Regions from separate parts of the Streptomyces sp. NPDC041713 genome, predicted to be linked through region 2. Evidence: riboswitches for the same ligand, from Rfam matches in the RefSeq annotation. Region 2 holds a riboswitch; each other region holds the start of a gene.
What was found. Region 2 has a riboswitch for cyclic di-AMP ahead of ACZ6CV_RS17015 (transglycosylase family protein). Riboswitches for the same ligand answer to the same signal wherever they lie in the genome.
Positions count from the first base shown of each region.

Region 1: linked by a shared signal. The riboswitch ahead of ACZ6CV_RS36600 (transglycosylase SLT domain-containing protein) and the one ahead of ACZ6CV_RS17015 (transglycosylase family protein) in region 2 are both predicted to bind cyclic di-AMP.
Region 3: linked by a shared signal. The riboswitch ahead of ACZ6CV_RS13185 (M23 family metallopeptidase) and the one ahead of ACZ6CV_RS17015 (transglycosylase family protein) in region 2 are both predicted to bind cyclic di-AMP.
Region 4: linked by a shared signal. The riboswitch ahead of ACZ6CV_RS07940 (C40 family peptidase) and the one ahead of ACZ6CV_RS17015 (transglycosylase family protein) in region 2 are both predicted to bind cyclic di-AMP.

Region 1 covers NZ_JBVIZY010000024.1:4,122-11,085, reverse strand. Annotated here, with positions in the region: gene ACZ6CV_RS36615 (rodlin) at 69-473, opposite strand; gene ACZ6CV_RS36610 (phytoene desaturase family protein) at 695-2,326, opposite strand; gene ACZ6CV_RS36605 (SRPBCC family protein) at 2,402-2,860, opposite strand; gene ACZ6CV_RS36600 (transglycosylase SLT domain-containing protein) at 3,107-3,835, opposite strand; cyclic di-AMP (ydaO/yuaA leader) riboswitch at 3,838-4,000, opposite strand; gene ACZ6CV_RS36595 (SRPBCC family protein) at 4,857-5,333, shown strand; gene ACZ6CV_RS36590 (hypothetical protein) at 5,673-6,338, shown strand; gene ACZ6CV_RS36585 (squalene/phytoene synthase family protein) at 6,575-6,964, opposite strand, start outside.
Region 2 covers NZ_JBVIZY010000005.1:120,632-127,595, forward strand. Annotated here, with positions in the region: gene eno (phosphopyruvate hydratase) at 63-1,352, opposite strand; gene ACZ6CV_RS17015 (transglycosylase family protein) at 1,652-2,365, opposite strand; cyclic di-AMP (ydaO/yuaA leader) riboswitch at 2,370-2,539, opposite strand; gene ACZ6CV_RS17020 (LysM peptidoglycan-binding domain-containing protein) at 2,768-3,847, opposite strand; gene ACZ6CV_RS17025 (cytochrome P450 family protein) at 3,987-5,297, opposite strand; gene ACZ6CV_RS17030 (SEL1-like repeat protein) at 5,494-6,964, opposite strand, start outside.
Region 3 covers NZ_JBVIZY010000003.1:772,756-779,719, reverse strand. Annotated here, with positions in the region: gene ACZ6CV_RS13190 (aldo/keto reductase) at 1-776, opposite strand, end outside; gene ACZ6CV_RS13185 (M23 family metallopeptidase) at 945-2,024, opposite strand; cyclic di-AMP (ydaO/yuaA leader) riboswitch at 2,036-2,219, opposite strand; gene ACZ6CV_RS13180 (PP2C family protein-serine/threonine phosphatase) at 2,441-3,583, opposite strand; tRNA gene ACZ6CV_RS13175 (tRNA-Met) at 3,781-3,854, opposite strand; gene ACZ6CV_RS13170 (alginate lyase family protein) at 3,958-5,184, opposite strand; gene ACZ6CV_RS13165 (glycosyltransferase family 2 protein) at 5,332-6,180, opposite strand; gene ACZ6CV_RS13160 (YceI family protein) at 6,558-6,964, shown strand, end outside.
Region 4 covers NZ_JBVIZY010000002.1:685,787-692,750, forward strand. Annotated here, with positions in the region: gene ACZ6CV_RS07930 (M23 family metallopeptidase) at 435-2,018, shown strand; gene pcrA (DNA helicase PcrA) at 2,086-4,638, opposite strand; cyclic di-AMP (ydaO/yuaA leader) riboswitch at 4,921-5,077, shown strand; gene ACZ6CV_RS07940 (C40 family peptidase) at 5,086-6,333, shown strand; gene ACZ6CV_RS07945 (hypothetical protein) at 6,411-6,764, opposite strand.

The DNA.
Region 1 (6,964 bases), on a different contig from region 2:
GGCGTCCTGTGCCCGCAGCTGGTGCGCTGCGCGGGGCCGGGCGGTGCCGGCACGCGCAGCGCGTGGGATCAGTGGTTGTTCGTGCCGTTGCCCGAGAGCGCCGGGATGTCGCTGAGGAGGTGCGAGAGCGGCTCGTCCTCCTTGGCCTGCGTGGAGTTCTCCACACACTGCTGGTTCTGCGGCGCCGAGAGGATGGGGATGTCCTGAACGGCGATCGGCACGAGACCGACGAGGGAGCCCACGTTCGCCTTGACCGGCACGCCGGCGCAGAGCTTGTTCAGCGAGCCACCGACCAGGTGCGCCTGCGGACTCAGATTCCCCTCGCTGGCGCTGTTGCCGAACGCCTGCTCGGCACCGTTGCCGCTCGCGCTCTGCGTGCCGGTGTCGTCGCCGATGGCGGCGGCGCTTCCGGCGCTGCCGGCCAGGGCAAGCGCGGCAAGGCTCAGGGCAAGGGGGAGATTACGGGTACGCATGTCACTCCAGTACAGAAACGTCAGTTGCCGGAAGAGGCCAGTACATCCGCCAATGCCCCAGGTAGGGGGCTATTCGCCCGTTAGTGGAGTGTCGGCGGAGCGGAGCTGACGCCGCCGCCCCGCACCCGCCCGCTCCCGGCCTGTTCACCAGCCCCAGCGGACCACCGAGCACGTACGGAGGCGGCACCGGAGCCCGCTGCAGAACCCCGCCGGTGTCCCCTTCAGGACCCGCCGGTGCGCCCGCCCTTCCGGTCCCGCCGGTCGAGGGCCCGCTGGGCGCGGCTGAGCAAGTCGGAGGGGCTCCGCACGCGCAGGGCGGCGCGCGCGGCGTTGGCGCCGGGCGCGCCGTGGACGCCGCCGCCGGGGTGGGCGGCGGCGGAGGCGAGGAAGAGCCCGGGCACCGGCGTCTCGGGCCGGCCGGTGCCCGGGGTGGGGCGGAACACCAGCTGCTGGTGCATCGCGGTGGTGCCGTTGTTGATCGCACCGCCGTGCAGGTTGGCGTCCAGTGCCTCGAGGGTGGTGGGCGCGAGCAGCCGCCGGGAGCGGATCGTGGAGCGGAAGCCCGGCGCCCACCGCTCGACCTCGGCCTCCATCCGGTCGGCCATGACCTCCTGCTCGCGCCGGTCCCAGAGCCCGCTCAGGCCCTCCTCGCCCGCATCACCCTTGATCCGGTGCGGGATGTGGGTGTACGCCCAGGCCGACTCGGTGCCGGCCGGGGAGCGCGAGGCATCGGCCGTGGTCATCTGGCCGAACAGCAGGAAGGGCCGGTCGGGCACCTGGCCCATGGCGATCTGCGCGGCGAAACGGGTGAGCCCGTCGACACCGTCGGCCAGATGGACCGTCCCCGCCCGCCCGGCCTCCGGCGCGCTCCAGGGCACCGGCCCCGACAGCGCCCAGTCGACCTTGAAGGTGGCGAAGTCCCACTGGAACCGCTCCAGATCGCGCAGCAGCCGCCCCGGCAGGTGCCGGGCATCGACCAGGTGCCCGTACAGGGCGGGAGCGGACACGTCGGCCAGCACGGCACGCGAGGCGGCGACCGCCTCGCCGGCGGCGGTGCGCACGCCTACGGCCCGCCCGCCGCGCACGACGATCTCCTGGACCCGCTCGCCGCAGCGCAGCACCCCGCCGCGCCGCTCCAGACGCCGCACCAGGGCCGCGGTGAGCGCGCCGGCCCCGCCGACGGGGACGGGAAAGCCGTGGCTCTGGCCGAGCATCGACATCAGCCAGCCGAAGCCGCCGCTGCCCGCCGACTCGGGGGAGAGGTCCGCGTGCAGCGCGTTGCCCGCCAGCAGCAGCCGGCCCGCCTCGCCGCGGAACTCCTCCTCGCCCAGGCGCCGGGCGGGCAGCAGCAGCGTGCGGGCCAGCCGGAGTCCGCCCGCGGCGCGTAGCCGGGCGGCGATACGGGCCGCGGACCGTACGGGAGGGAAGGGGGTGAACAGGGCACCGAGGATGTCCGGGCCCAGGCGCTCCCAGATGTCGTGGAGATCGAGCCAGGCATCCCCGTCCCCGCCGGCGAAGGCCTCCAGCCCGGCCGCGGTGTCCTGCCCGCCCCGCTCCAGGACCGCGCACCGCCCGTCGGGCAGCGGGTGCGCCAGCACGCTGGGGGCATGGCTCCAGGCCAGCCCCTCCTCGTGGAGCCGCAGGCCCGCAAGAACGGGGGAGGCGGCGGCCAGCGGGTAGAAGGCGCTGAACAGGTCGCTGACGTAGTCGGGGTAGACACCGCGGTCGCTGCGCACGGCGCCGCCGGGCTCGGGCTGCTCCTCGAGGACCTCCACGCTCCATCCGGCGTCGGCCAGGAGATTGGCGGCGACGAGGCCGTTGGGGCCCGCGCCGATCACTACCGCGTCCGGCATGAGCGCCTCCTGCTTCCCTCGCGTCGCCCAGCCCGCCGTGCGGGCGGGCCGGTGAGATGGCCGGCGGGCGGGGATTCAGTGCGCCGCACGGGCCGGCCGGCGCGGGGAGTGCTCGACGACGTCGGCCAGGCGGGCGAGCATGGCGCGGTGGCGCACCTGGATCAGGACGTCGACGGCCGCGGAGTGCAGCAGCCCGCCCGGGCCGCGCAGCGGATGCTCGTCCAGGATCACCAGCGTGTGCTCGCCCCAGGGCCGTACGTCGATGGAGATGCGCGCGGTGCCCAGCCGGCCGCTGTCGACCTCCAGCTCCAGCAGGCGGGGAGCCTCGCACCGGCGCACGATGGTGTGCCCCGACAGCTCCCACGGCCCCAGCCGCACGGTGTACTCGATACGCGATCCCGTCTGCGGCCACGCGTCGTCGACGGGCTTGGACTCGTGGGTGCCGACCACCCACTCGCCATAACGGGTGCCGTCCTCCAGGACCGCCCAGACATCGCGCGGCGGGCGTTCGATCAGTCGGTGCCGTACAGCCATGATGCGTTCCCGTCCGTCATCGTCGGTTGACCCGTGACCGACCGGGTGCCCGGCCGCCGCAGACTCACCCCTTCATCACACCAGCCATCGGCCCCACCCGCCGCCTGCCGCACCCCGACCGGGTACCCGCCCCCGCCCTCGGCGACGCCTGCGCGGGGCCGGGACATGCCCGAGCCCCGGCACGCGGGGGGTGTGCCGGGGCTCGGGGCGGGAGCGGGGGAGGGGAGAGGGTGCTCCCGGTGGCTCCTAGTAGGGGCCGTTGACGTTGTCGATCGAGCCGTACCGGTCGGCCGCGTAGTTGCAGGCGGCGGTGATGTTGGCGACCGGGTCGTAGCTGTCCGTGGAGGTGCCGGGCAGGTGGTAGGCGTCGAAGGTGGGGCCGATGACCTGCAGGAGTCCCTTGGAGGGCGTGCCGGCGACGGCGTTGGAGTCCCAGTTGTTGATGGCCATCGGGTTGCCGGAGGACTCGCGCATGACGTTGCGGTGGATGCCCTCGTAGGAGGCGGGGATGCCGTGCTGGGCCAGGATGTCGAGCGACTCCCTGATCCACCCGTCGAGGTTGTTGGCGTAGGTCTTCTTCGCCGGGGCGACGGCGGGCTGGGCGGCCGCCTTATCGCGCGCGGAGCGGTCGGCGCGCTGGGCCGGCTCGGAGCCCTTGCCCGCGAGGGTGAGCTTGACTCCGGGGCGTATGAGCTGCGGGTTGCCGCCCAGGACGCCGCGGTTGTCCTCGTAGAGCTTCTTCCAGCCGCCGCTGACGGAGTGGTCCTTGGCGATCTTGGAGAGGGAGTCGCCCGCGGCGACGACGTAGGTGCCGGGGGCCGCGGCGGGCTTGACGGCCGGAGCGGCCTGCGCCGCGCTCGCGCCGGTCGCGCCGAGCACCGGGAGGACGAGCACGGCCCCGCCCGTGCCGGCGGCGGCGATGCCCCGGTGCAGCGAGCTGGACTTGGGACGGCGGTGCTTTCCCTTTGCGGGCATGACGAATTCCTCTCCGTCGCCTGCGAGGTGAGCTGTCGGGTTCGGACGGGAGATGTCCGGTCGCACTGCATGCGACTTCACCCCGAGCCATGCCGGAATCCCGGAACGGCGCTTACCTGGGTCCCCCGCTCCTGCCGTGCGTAAGTGAGTGGGTGGGAAGGGCTTCCGGGCAGCGGCAGGATTCGGCGTTCAGCCCGGGATTGACGGTGACGTTAAGCGAGAAAGCCCGGACGGAACAAGGCAAGAATTCGAAAGACGAATACGTGGCCCCGCCCCCCGGCCCCGGGAGCGGCCCCGCACGCAAAGATCGAATAACTCAACTTTCTTTCCCCGGAACGGAAATGCGCACAACGGCGCCTCCCGGCACCACGCACCCCGACGTGACACATTTCACGGAACGAAGCACGGGAAAAGTGACTCACGACCGCACCGGTGCCGGTCATTCCACCGGATATACCTGCGATGAGTACAGAACTCCCCGTACGCCTCCAAGGCGACCAATTCACACGAAACTGGGCAACACAAAAAGGTAACTTTCCCCCCAAATCAGGCATAAGGCGTACGGTGTTGAGCCGGTCACATCCGCGCGCGCGAGTCCCGCACTCCCCGGCCCCAGGGCTGGACCAACCAACCCGGCACCCACCTCAACTCGCCCAGAGAACAGAGATAAGGGGACCGGAAGAGCCCACCTGAGCAGGCGACAGAAAGAAAAGAGACGAAGAGAATGAACGAGGTTGGAGAAGGCCGATCAAAGACAGAACGAAGAGCGCGCCGGACAATGCCGCATTCCGCGCCCGAAGGTGACGTACTGTCGGGAACAAAGCAGAGAGGCCGAACTCACCTGCACCCGGGTCGCGTTGTGACAAATTCACTCGCCTCCCGTCGACCGACGCCGGCCGATTGGCCCCGTACCGCCCGTAACAGCAAGGCGAGTTGACGAAAACCGGCCCCTGGCCAACGCGCCCCCCCAGAGCCCGCCCCTGCGGACGAAAACCTGAAGCACGCCCTGGAAGGAACAGCGATGAACAAGCCCGCCTACGTCTACACCATCTACATCGACACCACCCCCGAAAAGCTCTGGGAGGGACTGACCACCCCCGAATTCCTGAAGCAGTACCACGGCGGCTGGGCACCCTCCTCCGACTGGAAGGTCGGCTCCAAGGTGCTGTGGCCCGTCGAGGACGGCGGCGAACCCCAGGACCTCGGCCAGGTCGTCACCGAGTCACAGCCCGGCAGGCGACTCGCCTACACCTGGCACACGCTGCAGCCGATGCACCAGGAAATGTTCGGCATGAGCGACGAGGACTTCGCCGAGGCGGCCAAGGAACGCTCCAAGGTCACCTTCGACATCGAACCGGCCGAAGACCCGGCCCTGGGCATGAAACTGACCATCACCCACGACGGCTTCACCACACCCGACTCCAAGATGCTCGAAGGCGTCAGCGGCGGCTGGACCATGATGCTGTCGCACCTGAAGACCCTCCTCGAAAAGCCCTGACCCCTCAGACCCCAGGCCACCCGGCCGCCGTCCGATGACGGCGGCCGCCCCCGCGACAACGCCCAGGCCGGTAACTCCGGCTGCGGCCAAGAACTTTGCCCCCACGTGAAGGAACTCCACGCCGGTTCTTCCTCGCCTTGCAGATGCCGCCTGCTCATCGCACGCTCCTTTCCTGTCGCGTCCGAAATCCCTGCGGGCTGCACCCTTCTGCAGGGGGAGGGGTGGAGCCTCCTGGCCCACGCGTCGCCGATCTTGGTGCCGTAACTTATGCGTGGAAAGGACACACGCGGCCGCAAAGCTCTACCTCATCGCGTCGCCCAACCGATTGGAGAGCACGAGATGAGTGCAGGCGAGGGCAAGAGACATGGCTGGCGGTATGCCGCCGCAGCCGCCGGTGTGACGGTGGGAATGCTCGCCGTCCCGGCATGCGGAGCCGACGGCGCGCCACAGCCCGCAAAGACGCATGCCTCCCCTTCGCCCGGGGCACAGACTGAGCCAGAGTCCGACTTCAAGGGCGCCTACGTCGCCGGGTACACCGAAGGCCGCAGGGTCTACGACGAGGGCGGCAAGGGCGCGGCGGTGCGGGAAGTCGTACACGGCGGATGTACCCGCCGAGCCTTAGACGCCGACACCCACGCCCATGGGGATCGCGGTTCCTGGGTGAAGGGCTGCCGTGACGGAGTCTTGGGTGACCCGAAGAATCCACCGGCTCATCCCCTGAGTGACAAGCAAACCAATCCGGCACTTCTGCGAAACTTCCGGGCGTGGGCACGCGCCGAGGGACATGGAGCCCTGGCCCGACATGCCGACCAGCTCTTCACCGTGACACTCGTCGGCCCCGACTACGACGTCGAGATAAAGACCGACTACACCTCTCGGAGCCAGGCCAAGAATCTCGCCGGCACTTTCGAAGTCTGGTGGGACGGAGACGACGGCCACGGCATCGCGAGGAGCGTCGTCATCCTCGATGCACACAACCGGCACATCGCCATCCAGTCCCTGTGACGGAGCCTCCCGCCACGCCCGATCCGCAGGCCGGACGCTGCTGGCAGTTGCAGTCCTGACGGCCCTGGGCTGACCCGTACCGGTGCCACCCAGGACGCGACGGCCACCGACCCCGCGCGACCTGCCGCCGCGCGACGGCGCTGCACGGATAGAGCCCCCAACGACAGCCCGGCATCGACACCAGGTGCCCGACACCTGGCGCCCGGCAATAGGGGGAGCAGGGGAGGGGAGGAGCGTCACCCTCGCCCGCGCCGCCGATACTCACGCGCCAGCAGCCCCAGAGCCCTGAACGCAGCCGGCCGAGCCGAAGAGACAAGGAGCCCGGCCCCCTTCGCCCGAGCCGCCTCCGCCGTCGCCTCCTCCATCCCGATCAACGCCCGCCCCAACGCACGATGGGCGACAGGGAGATACCCGACCATCGCCCGCCCGGCACCCAGGCAGGCACACGCCTCATCGAGCTCCCGGCCGATCAGATCACCCACCCCGGCCACCTGCCGCCCCGCCACCAGATCGCCCCGCCCCACCCCGTGACGATCCAGCACACTCCGCGGAATATTGAGACGGCCGACCCGAAGATCCTCGGCCAGGTCATTCACGAAATCCAACCGCTGACTGCCGTCGATGAA
Region 2 (6,964 bases):
GGACGTACGTAACTACTGGTCCGCGAAGCGGCTGTGCCTACTGGTCCACGAGGCGGCTGTGCCTACTGGTCCGCGAGCCGGAACCGCGGGAAGGCGCTGCGGCCCGCGTAGACGGCCGCGTCGTCGAGGATCTCCTCGATGCGCAGCAGCTGGTTGTACTTGGCGACGCGCTCGGAGCGGGCCGGGGCGCCGGTCTTGATCTGGCCGCAGTTGGTGGCGACGGCCAGGTCGGCGATGGTGACGTCCTCGGTCTCGCCGGAGCGGTGGGACATCATGCACTTGAAGCCGTTGCGCTGGGCCATCTCGACGGCGTCCAGGGTCTCGGTCAGCGAGCCGATCTGGTTGACCTTGACGAGCAGGGCGTTGGCCGAGTTCTCCTCGATGCCGCGGGCCAGGCGCTCGGGGTTGGTGACGAACAGGTCGTCGCCGACGAGCTGCACCTTGTCGCCGAGCTGCTCGGTGATGGTGTTCCAGCCGGCCCAGTCGTCCTCGAACAGCGGGTCCTCGATGGAGACCAGCGGGTACGAGGCGACGAGCTCCGCGTAGTACTCGGTCATCTCGGCGGCCGAGCGGGACTTGCCCTCGAACTCGTAGGAGCCGTCCTTGTAGAACTCGGAGGCGGCGACGTCGAGCGCCAGCGCGACCTGCTCGCCCGGGACGTAACCGGCCTGCTTGATGGCCTCCAGGATGAGGTCGAGCGCGGCGCGGTTGGAGTCCAGGTTCGGGGCGAAGCCGCCCTCGTCGCCGAGGCCGGTGGACAGGCCCTTCTCCTTCAGCACCTTCTTGAGGGTGTGGTAGACCTCGGTGCCCCAGCGCAGCGCCTCGGAGAACGACTCGGCGCCGATCGGCGCGATCATGAACTCCTGGATGTCGACGTTGGAGTCGGCGTGCGACCCGCCGTTCAGGATGTTCATCATCGGGACGGGCAGCAGGTGCGCGTTCGGACCGCCGAGGTAGCGGAACAGCGGCAGGTCGCTGGCCTCGGAGGCGGCGTGCGCGACGGCGAGCGAGACGCCGAGGATGGCGTTGGCGCCGAGCGAGCCCTTGTTGTCGGTGGCGTCCAGGTCGAACATGGCCTGGTCGATCAGGCGCTGCTCGGTGGCGTCGTAGCCGACGAGCTCCGGGCCGATCTGCTCGATGACGGCGAGGACGGCCTTCTCGACACCCTTGCCCTGGTAACGGTTGGGGTCACCGTCACGGAGTTCGATGGCCTCGAAGGCACCGGTGGAGGCACCGGACGGAACGGCGGCACGACCGGTGCTGCCGTCGTCGAGGCCGACCTCGACCTCGACCGTGGGGTTGCCTCGGGAGTCCAGGATTTCCCGGGCTACGACGACGTCGATGGACGGCACGAGCATCTCCTTCTGGGATGTGACGCGTTTACGCGAGCCGCTTCGGCCCTGCGTCTCCTGAGCCTAACCGGCTCCGGGGCTTCAGCCAGCCGACCGCCCGTCCCGTGGGACGGACAAGAGGCGAAATCCCCGGGAAACAGGACGGAAGACCGCGTTTTACTCGCTGGTAGCGAACACGGCGGGGGCGGACATGGCCCCGCCCCGGTGCGTACGGGGGATACGCGCACCGGGGCGGGGAGCCCGTGGGGACGGGGTGGCCGTGCGTCCGCCGAGGCACGGCCGGGTGGGGTCCGGGAGGGTCAGCTCAGGTGCAGCTGCTGGCCCGGGTAGATGAAGTCGGCGTCGTCGATGATGTCGCCGTTGAGCTTGTAGACCTTCTGCCAGCCACCCTTGACGTGGTGCGACTGGGCGATCTTGGAGAGGGTGTCGCCGGTCTCGACCTTGTACTCGCCGTCACCCTTCTTGACCGTCTTGCCGGTCGGGGTCTCGACGGTCTTCTTGGACTCGGTCTGCGGCGTGGGCTGCGGCTTGGGCGCGGCCTGCTTCTGCTCCGGAGCGGCCTGCTGCCGCGTCTGCTGCGGCTGCGGCTTCTCCTGCTGCTGCGGGGCCTGCTCCTGCTGGCCGCCGCCGCTGCTGGGGGAGGCGCCCGAGAGGCCGACGCCGCAGGACGGCCAGGCACCCTTGCCCTGGCCCGCGAGGACCTTCTCGCCGATCTCGATCTGCTGGGCCTTGGAGGCCTTGTCGGCGGACGGCGCGTACTTGGTGCCGCCGTACGCGGCCCAGGTGGACGGCGAGAACTGCAGACCGCCCTGGAAACCGTTGCCGGTGTTGATGGACCAGTTGCCACCGGACTCGCACTGGGCGACGGCGTCCCACTCGGAGGCGGTGGCGGCGGAGGCCGAGCCGGCCGCCATCAGCGGAGCGGCGACGGCCGCGCCGGTCACACCGACGAGGGTGGCGACGCGCGTGGCCTTGGACGGACGACGGTGCTTGCCCTTGCTGGAAAGCAGCATGAGTTGATCCCCTACACCGACGCCTGCGAGGTGAGCTGTCGGGTTCGGGCCGATGTGGTTGCCCGGTCGCACTCCTTGAGCGCGACTTCACCCCTAGCCGTTCCCGTCCGTCTCGCGGCGCTCAGCCTCTCGGCTGCCCCACCCCTCAACGGACGGACCCGGCACAAACCTTGGGTCCCCCGCTCCTGCCCACGGCGCTCTTGAGCGACGACTGTTCCCGTCCGGCCGTTGGCAGGATTCGGCGTACCGACCGGCGGGGCCCACCAGTGGCGAGCGGTGACGACGGTAATCACGTCTTCCACACAATTTCAAAGACGATCAGGGCTTCTGAGACCCATGTCTCACTCGCGCCAAAGCGGACATACGACGCGAAGGCCCCGCCCGACTCTTCGTCAACTACCGTTACTTTTCGCCCAGATCGAGGCTCTGACCGGGGAGGATGAGGTCCGGGTCGGCGCCGACGGTCTTCTTGTTCTCGGCGTAGAGCTCGTGCCAACCGCCCGCCACGTCGAGGTCGTCGGCGATGAGCGAGAGGTTGTCCCCGGAGCGCACCGTGTACGACCCGTCGGCGATGCCGCCGTCGCGGTCGGCGCCGCGCGAGGCGTGCCGTCCCGGACGGTCGCCGCCGGCCCGCTCGCTCTCGTCGACGCCACCGCGGTGGCGTCCCGCCGAGGCGCCGTCCGAGCCCTCGGCGGGCGCGGTCGACCCCTCGGAGCCGGGCGAAGCGGGGTCCTGCGACCCGGACTTGCCGTCGGCGTCCGCGTCACCCGCGTCGACCTTGCCGTCCTTACCGCCCTTGCCGTCCTTTTCGCCGGACTCGTCGTGATTCTTGTCTCGCGCGTCGTCGGCCGAACCGGGCGTGTCGTCGTCCGCGGACGGTTCGCCGGCGTCCGAGGACGGGTCGGCCCTCTCGCCCTTGTCCGCGTCCGTGCCCTTGTTCTTGTCCGCGGAGTCCTTGGCCGCGTCGTCCGTGCCCTTGGCGTCCTCGGAGTCCTCGGCGCCCTTCGAACCGTCGGCCTTGCCGCTCCCGGTCGAGCCGGTGGAGTCGGGCGCGTCGTCCGGGGTCTGCGGGAGCGGGGCTCCGGGGTCGACGTCGGCCGCGGCGCCGCCGTCGGTGAGACCGGCGATCGGGGCGCAGCTCGGCCAGGCGGCGGTGCCCTTGGCGTCGAGGACCTTCTCGGCGACGGCGATCTGCTGCGACTTGGAGGCCTGGTCGGCGCTGGGCGCGAACTCGAGGCCGCCGTGCGCCTCCCACGTCTCCTGGGAGAGCTGGAGCCCTCCGTAGTAACCGTTGCCCGGATTCGCGCTCCACGCGCCGCCGCTCTCGCACTGGGCGAGCTTGTCCCACGTGGCGGTGTCGGCCGCGCTCGCGCTGGTGGCGGCGAGCAGCGGGATGGCGATGGCTGATCCGGTGACGCCTGCCGCGACGATGAGAGCCGGGGCCTGGCGGGGGCGTCGGTGACGACCATGACCGGAGAGCATGCGGTTGCCTTTCAGGAGACTGCAGCGACAACTGGGGCGCCCGGGGGCGCTCAAGTCGTCGTGAACGTAGTCGCAGTCGAACGCTTGTCACAAGTCGATGCAGCGGAGATCACGTGAACATCACAGTCGTGACGGTCCGTCAGCCCCGGCCCGGGGGCTGTGCGTCCGTGAACTCCACCGGCAGCGTGCGCAGTCCCCGCATGATCAGTCCGCCACGCCACCGCAAATCGGCAGGATCCGCCGCGAGTTGCAGGTCGGGAAGGCGCCGCAGCAGCGTCGCGAGGGCGGTCTGCCCTTCGAGCCGGGCCAGCGGTGCGCCGAGGCAGTAGTGGATGCCGTGGCCGTACCCGAGGTGCTGATTGTCACGGCGGGAGAGGTCCAGGGTGTCGGCCCGGTCGAAGCGGTCGGGGTCGCGGTCCGCGGCGGCGAGGACGACGAGGACGGGGTCGCCGGCGGCGATGTCCTGGCCGCCGATGCGGATCGCCTCCGTCGCGAACCGCCAGGTGGCGAGCTCGACGGGACCGTCGTAGCGCAGCAGTTCCTCGACGCCGGTCTCCAGGAGCCCGGTGTCGCCGTCGGCGAGCGCCTGCTGCAGCCGCGCGCGCTGCTCGGGGTGGGTGAGGAGCGCGTACACGCCGTTGCCGATGAGGTTGACGGTGGTCTCGAAGCCGGCGAAGAGCAGGATGAAGGCCATGGCGGCGGCCTCGTTCTCGGTGAGGTGCTCGCCGTGGTCGGAGGCCTTGATGAGACCGGAGATGAGGTCGTCGCCGGGGTCGAGGCGCTTTCGGTGGATGAGTTCGGCGAGGTAGCCGCGCATCTTCTTCACCGACCGGGCCACCCCGCCGCGCGGCCCGCCGCCGTGCCGGATCATCATGCCCGCCCAGTCACGGAAGTCGTCCTGGTCCTCGCGCGGGACGCCGAGCAGGTCGCAGATGGCGTAGATGGGGAGCGGGAAGGCGAACTCGTGGATGAGGTCGGCCGTGCCACCGGGACCGTCGCCCTTGGCGACGACCGCGTCGATGAGCTGGTCCGTCAGTTCCTGCACCCGGGGCGCGAAGGCAGCCACGCGGCGCGGCGTGAACGCCTTGGAGACGAGCCGGCGCAGCCGGGTGTGGTCCGGCGGGTCGATGTTGAGCAGATGCGTCATCAGCTCGGCCTTGCGCTCACCCGGGATACCGGTCTTGCCCTTGGCGTGGGCGGGCTCGTCGTGGTGCGCCGGGTTCTTGCTGAGCCGCTGGTCGGCGAGGGCCTCCCGGGCGTCCGCGTACCGGGTGACCAGCCAGGCCTCCACGCCGCTCGGCAGGGTGGTGCGGTGCACCGGCGAGTTCTCCCGCAGCCAGGCGTACGCCGGGTACGGATCGGTGGCGAACTCCCAGCTGAAGAGCTCGGGCTGCGGTGAGCCTCCGGCGACGGGGCAGGGGGTGACGGCTGGCGGCTGCTGGTCGTGCATGTGGTCGACGGTATCCGCTCATGCGGGCCTGTCCGACCCTTCCCTTCGTCGCCCGGAGGGCGGCTTCGCGGCGTCTGGTGCGTGCTCTCGGCGTGCCGGGTGCAAGCCCTCGTACTGGATGTACTTGGGCTTACGCCCGGTGCGGCGAGAGTGCGTGCCGGGCGTCGCGGAGCAGAAGGGAAGGGTCGGACAGGCCCTAGGGGGGCGTCGGGCGGAGTGGGCCCTTGAGGCGGCGGGCGGCCGACTCGTCGCCGGCGGTTCGGGCGATGCGGAAGTAGTGGACCGCCAGGTGCTGGTGGACCTGGCCGAGGAGGGCCGCCGCGCCCGGCTCGTCCGCCTCGGCGGCGGCCGTGAGATAGGGGACCGCCTCCGCGTAGGCGACGCGGGTGGCGAGCAGGTGGCCCAGCGCGGCCGCGGCGCGGGTGTCCCCGCGGTCCGCCGCGTCGCGGAAGAATTCTTCGGCGCCCGCCAGGTCCCCCTCGTCGCGGGCGAGCCGGCCGAGCCACAGCAGGGCGTGCACGTCCCCGCTCGCCGCGCGCGGCGTGAGGGCGAGGCGGAAGGCGGCGGCCAGGGCGTCCAGTTCGGCGGTGTCGTGCGGTTCCAGCTCCCGGTACGCGCGGATCCACGCGCTGTCCGGCAGCGGCTCGGTACCGGCGGACCGGGCCGCGTCCGCGACCAGCGACCCGCACGCCCGCCAGGTGCCGGGCCACTCGCCGGGCACGAGCAGTCCGCTCACCCCGTGCCGGAGCGCGGCGGCCCAGGCCAGCGCCGCGTCGAGCTCCTCGTGCCCGGCGTCGTCCGCCTCCCCTGCCTTCCCCGCCGTCCCCGCCCCGGACTCCGTCCCGTACTCCGCCTCGTACTCCTCCTGGAAGCGGGTCAGCAGCTTCGGTGTGACGCCCCGGGTGAGCCCGCACCGCGCGAGGTCGATCGCCGCGCGCACCAGCAGGTGCCCGAGCCGGTGCGGGCCGCCGCGCCGGGCGGACCTGCGCCACTCGTCCCACAGTTCGGGCCCCACCGCCAGGTACTCGGTCACGCCGAGCGTGCCGCGCCACCGCACGGCGTCCACCAGGCGCGGGTCGTCGGCGGCCGCGAGCCGCGCCAGTTCCGCCGCGCTCCACCGGCACGTCAGCTCGACGGTGGCGGCGGCGCTGAGGACGCGCGAGGCCGGGCCCGCGCCGAACCGGTGCGCGTCGTACGCCTCGTCCCGCATCGTCGCGAGCACCAGCACGCCCTCGTGGGTGAGCCGGGCGAGCAGGCCCGCGGTGAGGCCGTGCTCACCGAGGTGGTCCTCCAGGTCGTCGAGCCACACCACGTGACGGGCCGTGGGGGCGCGGTCCGGGATCCTGCCCGGCAGCTCGCGCAGGTCGGTCCCCGGCTGCGGGGCGTGCACCCGGGCGTCGTCCCCGGCGCCGTGCTGCAGCGCGGCCCAGGCCGTCATCGTCTTGCCCGAGAGCGGCTCGCCCGTGACGACGACCAGGCCGCCGTCGGTCACGGCGAGCGTGATCATCGCCGCCAGCTCACGGTGGCAGTCGCGTTCGACGTACGGCGGCAGGCGCTGCTCGAAGCCGAAGCGGCGCGCGGGGCGGACACCGGGGGCGTGCCGGCGCAGCGCGCCGACACGGGGCCAGCCGTCCGCCCCCTGCGGCGCGCCGCCCGCGTAGTTGTTC
Region 3 (6,964 bases), on a different contig from region 2:
TGCGCCTCGGCGATCTCGTCGAGCGCGGTCAGGACGCGCTCGCCCCGCTCGCTGCCCACGTACTGTGCGACCCCGCCGCTGCGGGCGCTCTCCACCTTCGCGCCCGGACGGTACTTGCCGGTGAGGAAGCCGGACGCGAGCGCGTAGTAGGGGACGGCCGCGATGCCGGCGCGCGAGGCGACCTCCTGGAGCGGGCCCTCGTAGGTGTCGCGGGAGACGAGGTTGTAGTGCGGCTGCAGCGCGACGTAGCGCGCGAGCCCCTCGCGGTCGGAGAGGTCGAGGGATTCCTGGAGCCGCTCGGGGGTGATGTTGGAGGCGGCGATGGCGCGCACCTTGCCGTCCCGCACCAGCCCGTCGAGCGTCCCGATGATCTCCTCCACCGGGACCGAAGGGTCGTCGTAGTGCGTGTAGTAGAGGTCGATGTAGTCGGTGCCGAGGCGGCGCAGCGACGCGTCGATGCCGCCCTTGATGGTGGCCGGGGAGAGGCCCTTGAACTCGGGGTGGGCGCCGACCTTCGTGGCGATGACGACGTCGGAGCGGTTGCCGCGTTCGGCCAGCCACTCGCCGACGAGGGTCTCGGACTCACCGCCCTGGTTGCCGTCCACCCAGGCCGAGTAGACGTCGGCGGTGTCGATGAAGTTGCCGCCCGCGGCGGTGTAGGCGTCGAGGACGGCGAAGGAGGCGGCCCGGTCGGCGGTCCAGCCGAAGACGTTGCCGCCCAGGGAGAGCGGGAAGACCTCGAGGTCGGAGGAGCCGAGCGTACGCAGATAAGTCATGCGTTCCTCAACAAGCACACCGGAAACGGAATTCCGTGCACGCACCACCGGACCGACCGGCGGCCCTGGCGTCGGGGGGATGTCGCCAGGACCGCCGGAGTACGGAGACCCGGACCGCGGAGACCCGGACCGCAGGGGCGCGGACCTCAGGGATACCTCAGGGATACCTCAGGGATTCAGGCCCTTGCCCTGCAGCCAGCCGAGCGGGTCGATCCCGGTGCCGTCGGGCGTGTGGACCTCCATGTGGAGGTGCGGCCCGGTGACGTTGCCGGTCGCGCCGACGCGGCCGATGACCTCGCCGGTGGTGACCTTCTGGCCCGCGCTGACATTGAGCGAGGACTGGTGGCAGTACCAGACCTCCGTGCCGTCCTCGAGTTCGAGCACGGTGCGGTAGCCGTACGCGCCCGCCCAGCCGGCCTCCTTGACGGTGCCGGTGTGCACGGCCTTGAGCGGCGTGCCCGTCGGCGCGGCGAAGTCGAGGCCGGTGTGGTGGCCGGAGGACCACATGGCGCCGGCGTCGCCGAAGTGCGAGGTGAGGGTGTACGAGGAGGTCGGGATGGCGTAGCTCTTGGCGAGCTTGGCCAGGCGCGCGGCCTCGGCCTTGGCCTTGCGGGCCTCCTCCGCCTTCTGCTTCTTGGCGGCGGCCTCGGCGTCGGCCTTCTTCTCGGCGGCCTTCTGCTGGGCGGCGGCCTCTTCGGCGGCCTTCTTGACGGCGGCGTCCTCGGCGGCGGTCCGTACGGCGGCGTCCGCCTGGTGCTGCTGGTTCTCGGCCTGCTGCATGATGCGGGTGCGCAGTGCCTCGCCCGCGTCGGTGGTGCCCTGCTCGGCGTCGACGGAGCTGACGCCGGCGGCGGTGAGCGGGGCGGACGCGGCGACGGTCGTCGTGGCGTCGGAGGAGTCGTCGGCCAGCAAGGAGCCCACGCCCGGCAGGGACTTGGCCTCGGGCAGCGAGTCGGCGACGGCGTCCACGCCCGGCAGGTCGGGCATCGATATGGAGACCGGCGGCTTGCCTTCCTGCGCGGTGGCGATGCCGCCCGCGCCGACGGCGGCGATGACGCCCACGCCGAGGACGGTGGAGCTGCGGGCGAGCCCGCCGCCGCCCTTCTTGTGCACACGGTGCCTGCCGCGGACGGGCCGGACGGAATCCTCGGTGGGGTTCCACTCCTCGAAGGAGTCCTCGTCGTACCCGCCGAAGTCGTCGTCATTCGGTATGTACACGGCTTGGGGGGCAGGCCGGTTGGACGCCACTGGGGCGCACTCCTTTCCTTCCTTCTCGCCTACCGGGTTAGCTGACGGGTTCGGAGCAGGAAGGTCTCCTACGGGCAGCTGCCGACGTGTGCGCGCATGACTGGTTCGAGGCATGCGTGCAGGCGCGGCAGAGGTCCGATTCACCCCAAGTTAGTGGTTCCCCGGCTCCCTTGCGGGATTAGGCGCGTGCGCGCGGAGCCGCCTCTAGTGACGGCTGGGACGACCGCGCTGCGTTATCGAACGTTAATAGACAGCGGGTCGGTATTCCAAGCTGTTCCGGTTGATCGTTAACGCCGATCGGCTGTACGTACCGGGACACGCGGGGGCGGAACGGGGCGAGTTGGCCCCGCCTTGGTCCACACCGGAATTTCACATTCCCTTGACAGTACGTCAGTTGTTATGCGGAGCGGTGCACTTCAGTCACCGGTGGTGACGTCGGGATCCCCGGCGACCGGCCGGCGCACCGCGAGCAACGCCATGTCGTCCGTCATCCGGCCCCCGGTGTGCCGCCGCACCTCCTCCGCGAGCGCGGCGAGCAGCGCCCGCGGGCCCCCGCGCCCGGGGAAGATCCGCCCGCCGAGCCGGGTCGCGGGATCGTAGAACTCCCCCGCCGCGTCCCGCGCCTCCGACAGGCCGTCCGTGTAGAAGAGCAGCGTCGCGCCGGGCGGGAACTCGGTCTCGTCGGCCCGGTCCGGCCAGATGCCGAGATCGCCCATGCCGAGCGGCAGCGCGGGCTCGCTCGCCGACATGACGCACAGCCGCCCGTCGCCGCGCAGCAGCAGCGGGGACGGGTGCCCCCGGTTGATCAGCCGTACCCGGCCGTCGGCGTGCCGGAACTCGGCGAGGACGGCGGTGGTGAAGCCCTCGAACGCGTCGAGGCCGTCGCGCCGGGTGCCCTCGCGGGCCAGCGCCCGCTCCAGGCGCTGCGCCACGGCCTCCAGGGTGGCCTCCTGCTCGGCGGCCTCCCGGAAGGCGCCGATGACGACGGCGACCGCGGCGACCGCGCCCATGCCCTTGCCTCGTACGTCGCCGACGATGAGCCGGACCCCGTGCGGGGTGTCCTGCACGGCGTACAGATCCCCCCCGATGAAGGCGTCTGCCTGCGCGGCCTCGTACCGCGCGGCGATGTCGAGCCCGCCGATCCGCGGGTCCGGCTCGGGCAGCACGGCGCGCTGGGTCGTCTCGGCGATGGAACGTGCGTTGGCGAGCCGGTCGTTGCCGCGGCGCACGACGCGGTTGATGACGATCGCGAGGGCCGCGACGGTGACCACGGTGAGCACCTCGGTGACGGCCTCCACGTGGCTGCTGCTCACGTTCCCGACGTGCAGGACGAGGACGGCGGCGGTGGCGGCGGCGCCGGTCAGGACGGTGCTCAGGAGCGAGTAGAAGGGGGCGGCGATCAGCGGGGCGGCCGTGAAGAGGGGCGCGGCGGTGAACTCGGGCGGGGTCGAGACGTCGTACACGACCCCGACGAGGAGCAGCAGCAGGGGGAGCGCGCGGACGAACGTCCGCTCGTGCGCGGTGGCACCCCTGTCGCCGGTTCCGCCTCGCTGCCCCACCGCTTGTCTCCCGCCGACTCCGCGCCCATCACCGCGCTCCGTCCAGGGTTCCCCCGGAGGGGAGCGGGGGCGAGCCGGTGCGGGCCGACCGGGTTACGGGGCCGGCGAAACCCGTAGGGGAGCACGAGGGCTGGGGGCAAGGGACCCGAAAAAAAACCCAGGGCCGGAAGCTGATGCTTCCGGCCCTGGGCCTTCAGTAGCGGGGACAGGATTTGAACCTGCGACCTCTGGGTTATGAGCCCAGCGAGCTACCGAGCTGCTCCACCCCGCGTCGGTGAACACAACACTACGCCATGCGGAGGGGTGCGTCGAACCACTTCCCCGCGGCCGCCGGAGCCGCTCCTACGGCCGCCCCTACGGGCACCCGGCGCCCCCTACGGGTTGTCCGCGTGCGTGAGCGTCTCCCAGGCGACGAAGAGCCCGTCCGTGCCCTCGGGACGCCGCTGCTCGGTGAACCGCTGGGTCTGCGGCATGTCCAGATGCTGCCGTCCCCGCAGGTGGTTGAGGCCGACCTCCGTGTCGGGCCCCATGTCGCGCTGCACCCGGCCGCCGCAGAGCCAGCCCGGCGCCTTCTCGCCCAGCTGGTACCGGGAGTGGAACTCGAAGGCGGCCCGCAGCCGGTCCTGGACCTCCCCGTACAGGTCGACGCCCTGGTGGCGGGCGGTCTCCGCCATGTGCGCGGTGGCGGCCAGCGAGTAACTGGCGTGCTTGAAGTTGCGGCAGGTCTCCTGGGAGATGCCGTCGACGAAGGTGCCCTGCCCGAACCAGTACCTCCGCAGCTCGGGGGCGGTGTCGATGCCGCTGCCCTCCGGGGAGACGGGCAGCTTCCCGTCGGACTCCAGATAGAAGTACGCGGGCACGCGCGTGCGGAAGTGGTGCACGGCCTTCTCGAACGTGGCGTGGTCGTCGAGGAAGACGGCCATCGACATGGTGGCGTCGGCCATCACCAGGTCCCAGTTGCCGTTGAAGTCGGCGGAACCGTCCCTGACCTGGGGCAGGTAGGCGTTGCGCAGCATCCGCTCGAACCGCAGCAGCGAGCCGTCGTTCCAGCCGTCGTAGGTGTAGCGCACGGCCTCGGCGGCGCGCGCCCAGGAGGTCGCGGCCCACGCGGTCTGCAACCCGGCGTTGGCCTCCGTGTGCCCGGTGATCACCTTCGACCAGGCGTCCATGATCTGCACGGCCTTCTTGGCGTGCGCGCGGTCGCCGGTGATGTTCCAGAGCAGCGCCTGGGTGTACGCGGCGAGGGCGTCCTCACGCTCCTCGACGCAGCCCTGCCCGGGGCGGGTGTCGGGCGGGCACTCGACGACGGGGTACGGGGTCGGCTTGTAGTCGTCCGCCGCGAACCTGCTGCCCCGCATCTGCTCGAAGGCCTTGGCCCAGGGCTGCTCCCCCGCCCGGACGTGCGCGCGCACCCGGTCGAGCTGCTCCTTGCCGACGAGGACGCCGGGGTGCGTGAACGGCAGGTCGAGGGGGCGCGCGGCGGTCGTACGAGCGCCCGCCCCGCCTCCCTGACCACTCCCGCAGCCCGCGGCGAGGACGAGAAGAGGCACGACGAGCAGACAGACCACCCGCCGCCCCGTGCGACGCACGGCTGCGCCCATTGCTGCACCTCCGAATCCACCCGGGAACGGTCCCACCGCCCCGGCAGTCCAGCGTGTCCCGCCCACCCCACCTCCGCCGACCGGAATGCTCCGTTCGGGGGCGTGGGGCCCCGAGAGGGGTGGCAACCAGTTGGGTCCCGGCGCGGCTCAGATCACCGGTGGCCGCCCCAGTCGCGTCAGCCGCCACACCGTGCGCCACCGCATCGGCCTGCGCCCGCCGCACGGCGTCCGCAGCCCTTCGGCGAAGCCAGCGGCCCAGGCCCGAAGGCCGGACAGCGAGCGCGTGCGGGCCACCGTGAGGAGCGTCCAGATGCCGAGGTGGACGGGGATCAGCGGGAGCGGAAGGCGGCGCCGGACCAGCCAGACGCGGTTGCGCGCGGTGTAGCGGTGGTAGACCGCGTGCCGGGCCGGGGAGGTCTTGGGGTGCTGGAGCAGCAGGGCCGGCTCGTAGAGGATCTTCCAGCCGGCGTCGACGGCCCGCCAGGCGAGGTCGGTCTCCTCGTGTCCGAAGAAGAACTGGGCGGGCCAGGTCCCGGTCCGCACCAGCATCTCGGCGGAGAAGGCGTGCCCGCCGCCGAGGAAGGCGGTGACGAGACCGCGCCGCATGGGGTCGTCGGCGCGCAGCCGGGGGATGTGGCGCCGCTGGGTCTCGCCCGTCTCGTCGGCGATGCGGAACCCGGCGATGCCCAGGCGCGGGTCGGCGGCGAACAGGTCCCGGATCCGGCGGAAGACGTCGCTGTCGACGAGCAGCCCGTCGTCGTCCAGCTCCACGACGACGTCCACGTCGCCGAACTCCATCAGCCGCTCGATGGCCACGTTGCGGCCACCGGGGCAACCGAGGTTCTCGTCGAGCTCGATCTTCGTCAACGTGCCGGGGATCGGCGGCAGTTCGGGGAGGGGCGAGCCGTTGCCGAGGACGACGACGCGGTGCGGCGGCACGTCCTGGAAGGCCACGGACGCGAGGAGGGCGTCGAGTTCACTCGGGCGGTTGCCCATGGTGATGACGACGACGCCGAGTCGTGGTGGCCGGCCCCGCGGCGGACGGGGGGCCTGCGGATGCGGCCGGTGGTCGGCCTGCGACTCGGGCTGCGGCACTGCGATCCCTCCAGAGGTGCGGCGGAAGTCGGCCAGTCAACACCACGGCGGCCACAGGAGGGGCGCGGCGCTCCCCACCTGCCCCCGGGAGGGCACAACGCGCTCACCTGACGCCGGGAGGGGCACGGCGCCCCCACTTGACCCCGAGTCGGCCGCCGCTGGAGGGACCCTGGTGGGGGTGGGCCGCGGCGGTATCGTCGGGGCGGGACGCGACGCCTTCTCCCGTGACCGGTTGCACCGCACGCTCACCGCCTCTTCCCTTCCAGGAGTGACCAAGCATGTCGACCATCACCGAGCTCAGTGAGCTGAGCGGCGAGTACGTCCTCGACACCGGCCGCACCCGGCTCGGGTTCATCGGCAAGCACTCCGTGGGGCCCCAAGTACGGGGTGAGTTCGAGGAGTTCGAGGGCAGCGCGCACCTCGACGGCGACGACCCGGCGAAGTCCGGCATCCGGCTCACCATCCGGTCGCGGAGCCTGCAGACCGGCAACAAGATGCGCGACGACCCGCTGCGCAAGAAGTTCCTGGACGCCGCCGGCCACCCCGACATCACCTTCACCTCGACCGGGGTGGAGCAGGTGGACGGCGTACGTTTCCGAGTCACCGGCGACCTGACGCTGCGCGGCACGACCCGGCCGCTCACCCTGGACGTCGAGACGACCGGCGGCGAGCGCGACGCGCAGGG
Region 4 (6,964 bases), on a different contig from region 2:
AACCGGATCGAGAACGGTTCCAGAGTCAGGTCCAGAACCGGAAACACGCCCTACTGACGCGAAACAACGGCACGTTGACGCGGACCCCACCCCCACGGCCCCCGCGCAACGCCCCGCCGCCCCGAGCTCACACCTTCACCACCCCCGCACCACCACCGCAGCACGCCCTCACCCCCACACACCCCGCCCCCCACCGGCACAAAGTCACCCCACCGCACCCCCGGTCACGCCCCGCACCAGGCCGCGCACCCCACCCCACCCGCGTCGAACGAGCCTCGAACGCAGGGCCAAGGCTGTGCCCACAGTCCACCGAAAGACGGCCGAATGCCCGTTTCCTGCGAGCACGAAACCTGCCGAAGATTGTCGCGCCCGTATACCGCCGGGTACAGTCGCCGCACTGCTCTGCCCCTGCTGCCGAGGCGAAAGAGAAGTTGGTGAACGACCGTCACCCGTCGGGGAGCTCCGCTCCCCCGCCCTCGGCTCCCGGCGCCGACTACGCGCACTACGCGACGTACGGCCAACAGGGCGCCGAGCACGGTGGCTACGGCTACGACGCGTACTCCACCGCCGGCGCCGGATTCGACACCGGGGGCTTCGACACCGGCGGCTACGACACCGGCACCTTCGCCACCGACCCCCTCTTCGGCGACATGCCGGGCACCGGCCACGACACCGGCCAGTGGGCGACCACGACAGCCCCCCAACAGACGCTCACCCACGACGCGTACGCCGCGCAGCACTACGCCGCCACGTACGACACCGGCGGCTACGACACCACCTCGATGTGGTCGACGGGCGGGCACCAGCAGCTCGCCGACATCCCGCCGCAGCCGGGCCCCGACACCACGGCCCAGTGGGACGTCGGTGCCTGGAACCCGGCGCCGCAGCCCGGCCAGTGGGACACGCAGGCCTTCGAGACGGGCGCGTACGACGCGACGACCTGGAACGTCGCGGGCGGCGAGACGCACGGGTCCCCGGAGCCGGAGACCCAGCGGTACGAGGTCACGGACCCGTACGAGATCTCCCCGGAGTCCGCGTACGCCACCGACACCGACCCCGCCACCGATACGGACACCGGCAGCCCCACCGCGTACGAAAACAACGGGACCGACGCCCCCTATGACGCCATAGAACGCTCGGCCACCGCAGACCTCGACAGCGACAGCGACAGCGCCTCACCCGCCACCGCCGCTACCGCCGCCACCACCGACTCCCCCGCCGGCCCCCCGTCTTCCCGCCGCGCCTCCCGCGGCAAGGGCGCCTCCGGTTCGGGGAGTTCGCGGACCCGCCGCCGCAGCCCCGCCAAGCGTTCGGCCCTGCTCACGGTCGCCGTGCCTTCGGTCTGCGTGATGGGAGTGGCCGGTGTGGCCGCCGCCTCCGTGGGCAGCTTCGGCGGGGACGAGGACAGCAAGGAGACGACGGCGTCGGCCCCGGACCCCACGTCCGTGCAGCCCTCCGCCGCCAACAACAAGCTCGACACCCAGCTGGCGAACCTCTCCGCCGACGCGGGCGACTTCGCGGACCGCGCTAGCCGTACGCAGGAGCGCATCGACCTCAAGGCCCAGAAGGTGGCCGCGCAGAAGCAGGCCGCGGCCGAGGCGGCGCGCAAGGAACGGCTGCGCCCCAAGTTCTCCCTGCCGGTGAAGCAGCGCGGGCTGAGCGCGTACTACGGCCAGGCCGGCGTCAACTGGATGTCCGCGCACTCCGGCATCGACTTCCCGGTGTCGTACGGCACCGAGGTGAGCGCCGCGACCGACGGCACCGTCTCCACGAAGTGGAACAGCGCCTACGGCAACATGGCGATCGTGACCGCGAAGGACGGCACGGAGACGTGGTACTGCCACCTCTCCTCGCACAAGATCTCCTCCGGCCCGGTGAAGGCCGGCGAGGTCATCGCCTTCTCCGGCAACTCCGGCAACTCCACCGGCCCGCACCTGCACTTCGAGGTGCGTCCCGGCGGCGGCTCGGCGATCGACCCGCTGCCGTGGCTGCGCAGCCACGACCTCGACCCGACGTAACGCCGGCGGCCGCCGCGGCGATCCCGCCGCGGCCACACAGCACCGCCGCCACGCGCGCGGGCGCGCGCTACAGCTTCTCGACCGGCGCGTACCGCAGCAGCAGCCGCTTCGGCTTGGGCTCGCCGAAGTCGACCGTCGCCTCCGCGTTCGCTCCCGTGCCCTTCACCCCGACGACCGTGCCGAGGCCGAACTGGTCGTGCGTGACCCGGTCGCCGACGGCCAGGGCGACCACCGGCTTCTCCGTGGCGCGGCGGGTGGCGAAGCCCTGTGCGCCGCCGGCCCGCGAGCGCGAGGACGACAGCGACGAGGCGATGCCCCCGGCCGGTCCCGATCCGCCGGAACCGGACGACGCCGGGGCGCCGATGGAGCCCGTCCGCTTCCAGTCCAGATGGGTGTCCGGGATCTCCTCGAGGAAGCGCGACGGCGGGTTGTACGACGGCTGGCCCCAGGCGCTGCGCATCGAGGACCGCGTCAGATAGAGCCGTTCACGCGCGCGCGTGATGCCCACGTACGCGAGACGGCGCTCCTCCTCCAGCTCCTTGACCTGCCCGAGGGAGCGCATGTGCGGGAACACGCCGTCCTCCATGCCGGTCAGGAAGACCACGGGGAACTCGAGGCCCTTGGCGGTGTGCAGCGTCATCAGGGTGATGACTCCGGATCCGTCGTCCTCCTCGTCGGGGATCTGGTCGGAGTCGGCGACCAGGGCGACGCGCTCCAGGAAGTCGGAGAGCGTCCCGGCCGGAGCGGCGGCGGCCCCCTCGTCACCCTCGGCCTGGTCACCTTCCGCCGTGCCTGCACCCTCGGCCTGGGTGTCGCCCTGCTGCCCCGCCTGGCTGTTGTCCTGCTCGAACTCCAGGGCTACCGCGGCGAGTTCCTGGAGGTTCTCGATGCGCGTCTCGTCCTGCGGGTCGGTCGAAGCCTGCAACTCGGCGAGGTAGCCGGTGCGTTCGAGGACGGCTTCCAGGACGACGGCCGGGCCCGCGCCGGACTCGACGATCGTCCGCAGCTCCTCCATGAGCGTGTTGAACCGCTTGACGGCGTTGACCGAGCGGGCCGCCATGCCGTACGCCTCGTCGACGCGGCGCAGCGCCTGCGGGAAGGAGATCTTCTCGCGCTGCGAGAGCGCGTCGATCATCGCCTCGGCGCGGTCGCCGATGCCCCGCTTGGGCACGTTGAGGATGCGGCGCAGCGGGACCGCGTCCTCGGGATTGGCGAGAACGCGCAGGTAGGCCAGCACATCGCGGACCTCCTTGCGCTCGTAGAAGCGGACGCCGCCGACGACCTTGTAGGGCAGGCCGACGCGGATGAAGATCTCTTCGAAGACACGGGACTGGGCGTTCGTCCGGTAGAAGATCGCCACGTCGCCGGCCTTGGCGTCACCCGCGTCCGTGAGGCGGTCGATCTCGTCGGCGACGAACTGTGCCTCGTCGTGCTCGGTGTCGGCGACGTACCCGGTGATGCGCGCGCCCGCGCCCTGGTTGGTCCACAGGTTCTTCGGGCGGCGGCTTTCGTTCCGCTCGATGACCGCGTTCGCGGCGGTGAGGATCGTCTGCGTGGAGCGGTAGTTCTGCTCCAGGAGGATCGTCGTCGCGTCGGTGTAGTCCTCCTCGAACTGGAGGATGTTGCGGATCGTGGCGCCGCGGAAGGCGTAGATCGACTGGTCGGCGTCGCCCACCACGCACAGCTCGGCGGGGTCGTCGCCCTCGCCCCCGGAGGGGCCGACCAGCTCGCGCACCAGCGCGTACTGCGCGTGGTTGGTGTCCTGGTACTCGTCGACCATGACGTGCCGGAAGCGGCGGCGGTAGTGCTCGGCGACGTCCGGGAAGGCGCGGAGCAGGTGGACCGTCGTCATGATCAGGTCGTCGAAGTCCAGCGCGTTCGCCTCGCGGAGGCGCGACTGGTACATCGCGTAGGCCTGGGCGAGGGTCTTCTCGAAGCCGTCGGCCGCCTGGCCCGCGAAGTCCTCCTCGTCGATCAGCTCGTTCTTCAGGTTGGAGATCTTGGCGCTGAAGGACTTCGGCGGGAACTTCTTCGGGTCGAGGTCCAGGTCACGGCAGACCAGGGCCATCAGACGCTTGGAGTCCGCGGCGTCGTAGATCGAGAAGGAGGAGGTGAAGCCCAGCTTCTTGTACTCGCGGCGCAGGATGCGGACGCAGGCGCTGTGGAAGGTCGACACCCACATCGCGTTCGCCCGCGGGCCCACGAGCTGCTCGACGCGCTCCTTCATCTCGCCCGCGGCCTTGTTCGTGAAGGTGATCGCGAGGATCTGGCCGGGGTGCACACCGCGCTCGGCGAGCAGATACGCGATGCGGTGGGTCAGCACGCGGGTCTTGCCGGAGCCGGCGCCGGCGACGATGAGCAGCGGGGCGCCGGCGTGCACGACGGCCGCGCGCTGGTTCTCGTTCAGCCCCTCCAGGAGCGACGCCGGGTCGATGACCGGGCGGGGGGCGCCGTCGCGGTAGTGCGTCTCCCGGGTCATGGGCGCGTCGAACTTCCCGTCGAACAGGTCATCCGGAATGGGCTCCGGAGCGCTGTCCTCGGGCGGCGGCGGGGGCGCTTCGTCCGTGGCCCGGGAGGGCTGCAGGTCCGCCAGGAAGCTGTCATCAAAGAGGCTGCTCATCGCCTCCCGAGTCTAGGCGGCCCCACTGACAACCCGCTGCGGGTTCCGGTCACCTCACATCCGGCCGCCCCGCCCGGCCGGCTGCGCCCGGCTACCCCACGCCCGCGGACGATCACCCTCCGCATTTGCCGGTGCGTACCATTCCGATGTTCGCACCGGGCCCCTCGCAAAGTCACGAAAATGTATCGGGCATAACGAACATCAACCTTCACACGGGCCACACGAGTTGGCTAGCGTGCTCCGCGGGCCTCTCGTCCCCCACCGGCGAACCCCGCCGGGAACGGGTGGCCTCCGCCGAGTCCGACGTGCTCGGAGCCGGGGACCCACCGAAAAACTTGGGGTGAATCGGTCCCGTACGTAGTACGGGACCGTAGGGCAACCTTCCGGACCAGCCGCCCGAACCCGACAGCTAACCCGGTAGGCGGTCTACGGAAGGAGTCGCCTCCCTTGGCGTCGCACCGCAAGCCGCGGACCCGGGCATCCGCACTCCGCACGACCCCCGCCCTCGGCATCACGACGGCGGCCCTCACCTCCGTCGCCCTCCTGTCGCAGAGCGCGCAGGCAGCGCCCTCCACACCGGCGAAGCCCAGCCTCGAAGAGGTCCAGAAGAAGGTCGACGAGCTCTACCAGCAGGCCGGCGTGGCCACCCAGAAGTACAACGCGGCCAAGGAGCGCTCCGACAAGCAGCGCAAGAAGGTCGACCGCCTGCTCGACGACGTGGCCGCGCGCGCCGACAAGCTGAACGACGCCCGCAAGGAACTCGGCTCGTTCGCCGCCGCGCAGTACCGCACCGGTGCCGTCTCCGAGACGGCGACGATGATGCTCGCCGACGACCCACAGGGCTACTTCGACCAGAACCACCTCACGGACCGGCTGACCACGCGCCAGAAGAAGGCGGTCGACGCGTACGAGGCGGAGCAGGCGTCGGCGACCAAGCAGCGCACGAAGGCCGCGACGAGCCTGAAGACCCTGAGCGACGCGCGGGAGGACCTCAAGACGAGCAAACAGACCGTCCAGCGGAAGCTGGGCCACGCGCGCGAGCTCCTCTCGAAGCTCACCGCCCAGGAGAAGGCGCGACTGGCGGAGATCGAGCGGCAGAAGAAGCAGGAGGCCAAGCGCAAGGCCGAGAAGCTGGCCCGCGAGCAGGCCGCGGAGGCGGAGCGCAAGCGCAAGGCGGAGGAGGCCGCGCAGCGGAAGAAGGAGCAGGAGAAGGGTGATTCCGGTTCCGGCTCCGGATCGGGGTCGGGGTCGGGGTCGGGTTCAGGCACCGGTGCGGGCTCGGATGCCGGTACGGGGTCCGGTACGGGATCCGGTACGGGATCCGGGAGCACGGACGGCAGCTACGCCACGAAGGCCGCGAAGGTCATCGACTTCGCTCGGGCACAGATCGGCAAGCCGTACGTGTGGGGCGCCACCGGACCCGACTCCTACGACTGCTCCGGCCTCACGCAGGACGCCTGGAAGGCCGCGGGGATCTCCCTGCCGCGCACCACGTGGGACCAGGTGAAGGTCGGCACGACCGTGAAGACCGCCGACGCCAAACCCGGTGACCTGGTGTTCTTCTACGACGACATCAGCCACGTCGGGATCTACATCGGCAACGGCAAGATGATCCACGCCCCGAAGCCGGGCGCGAACGTCCGCGTCGAGTCGATCTACTACATGCCCATCCACAGTGTGGTGCGCCCCGCGTAACCGCACCCCCACGCGCGTGTGGCCCGCATCCCGGGGGGATGCGGGCCACACGTACGTGACGGCTGGAGGGCCGGCTCTCAGGTCCAGAGCACCGCGATGAAGATGTTCGTCACGGTCAGCAGGCCGACCGCGCCGAACAGCGGCTTCTCGATCTTCTCCTCGTCCCGCTTCACGTAGACCAGCGCGAGGATCACGATCAGCAGGGCCAGCTTGATGCCGATCTTGAGGTTGTTGACCGCGTTGTCGTCCGCCTGGTTGAGGCCCACCAGGACCACACCGGTGACGAGCATCACGAGCGCGCCGTGCAGCATCGCGGGGCTGAAACGGGCGGCACCCTGGCCCATCTGCTTCATCTGGGTGAGGAAACCGCCCAGGAGCGAAGCGATGCCGATGATGTGCAGGCCGACGAAGAGATGGATGAGTAGGTCCATGGGGCCGGAGCCTAGCCCGGTCGCCCACCGCTCCGGCAGCCACCCCCGTACCACCGCTCCCTCGCGGACGCGGCGCAATCGAGCCATCGGTCACAGCCGCGTTCGAAGCAGGCGCCCGTGACCGGTCGACCCGGTCAAGGTCGGTCATTCAGGCACTCACTTCCGTCGGTTCCGCACAATCCGTCACCAACCCGTGACGG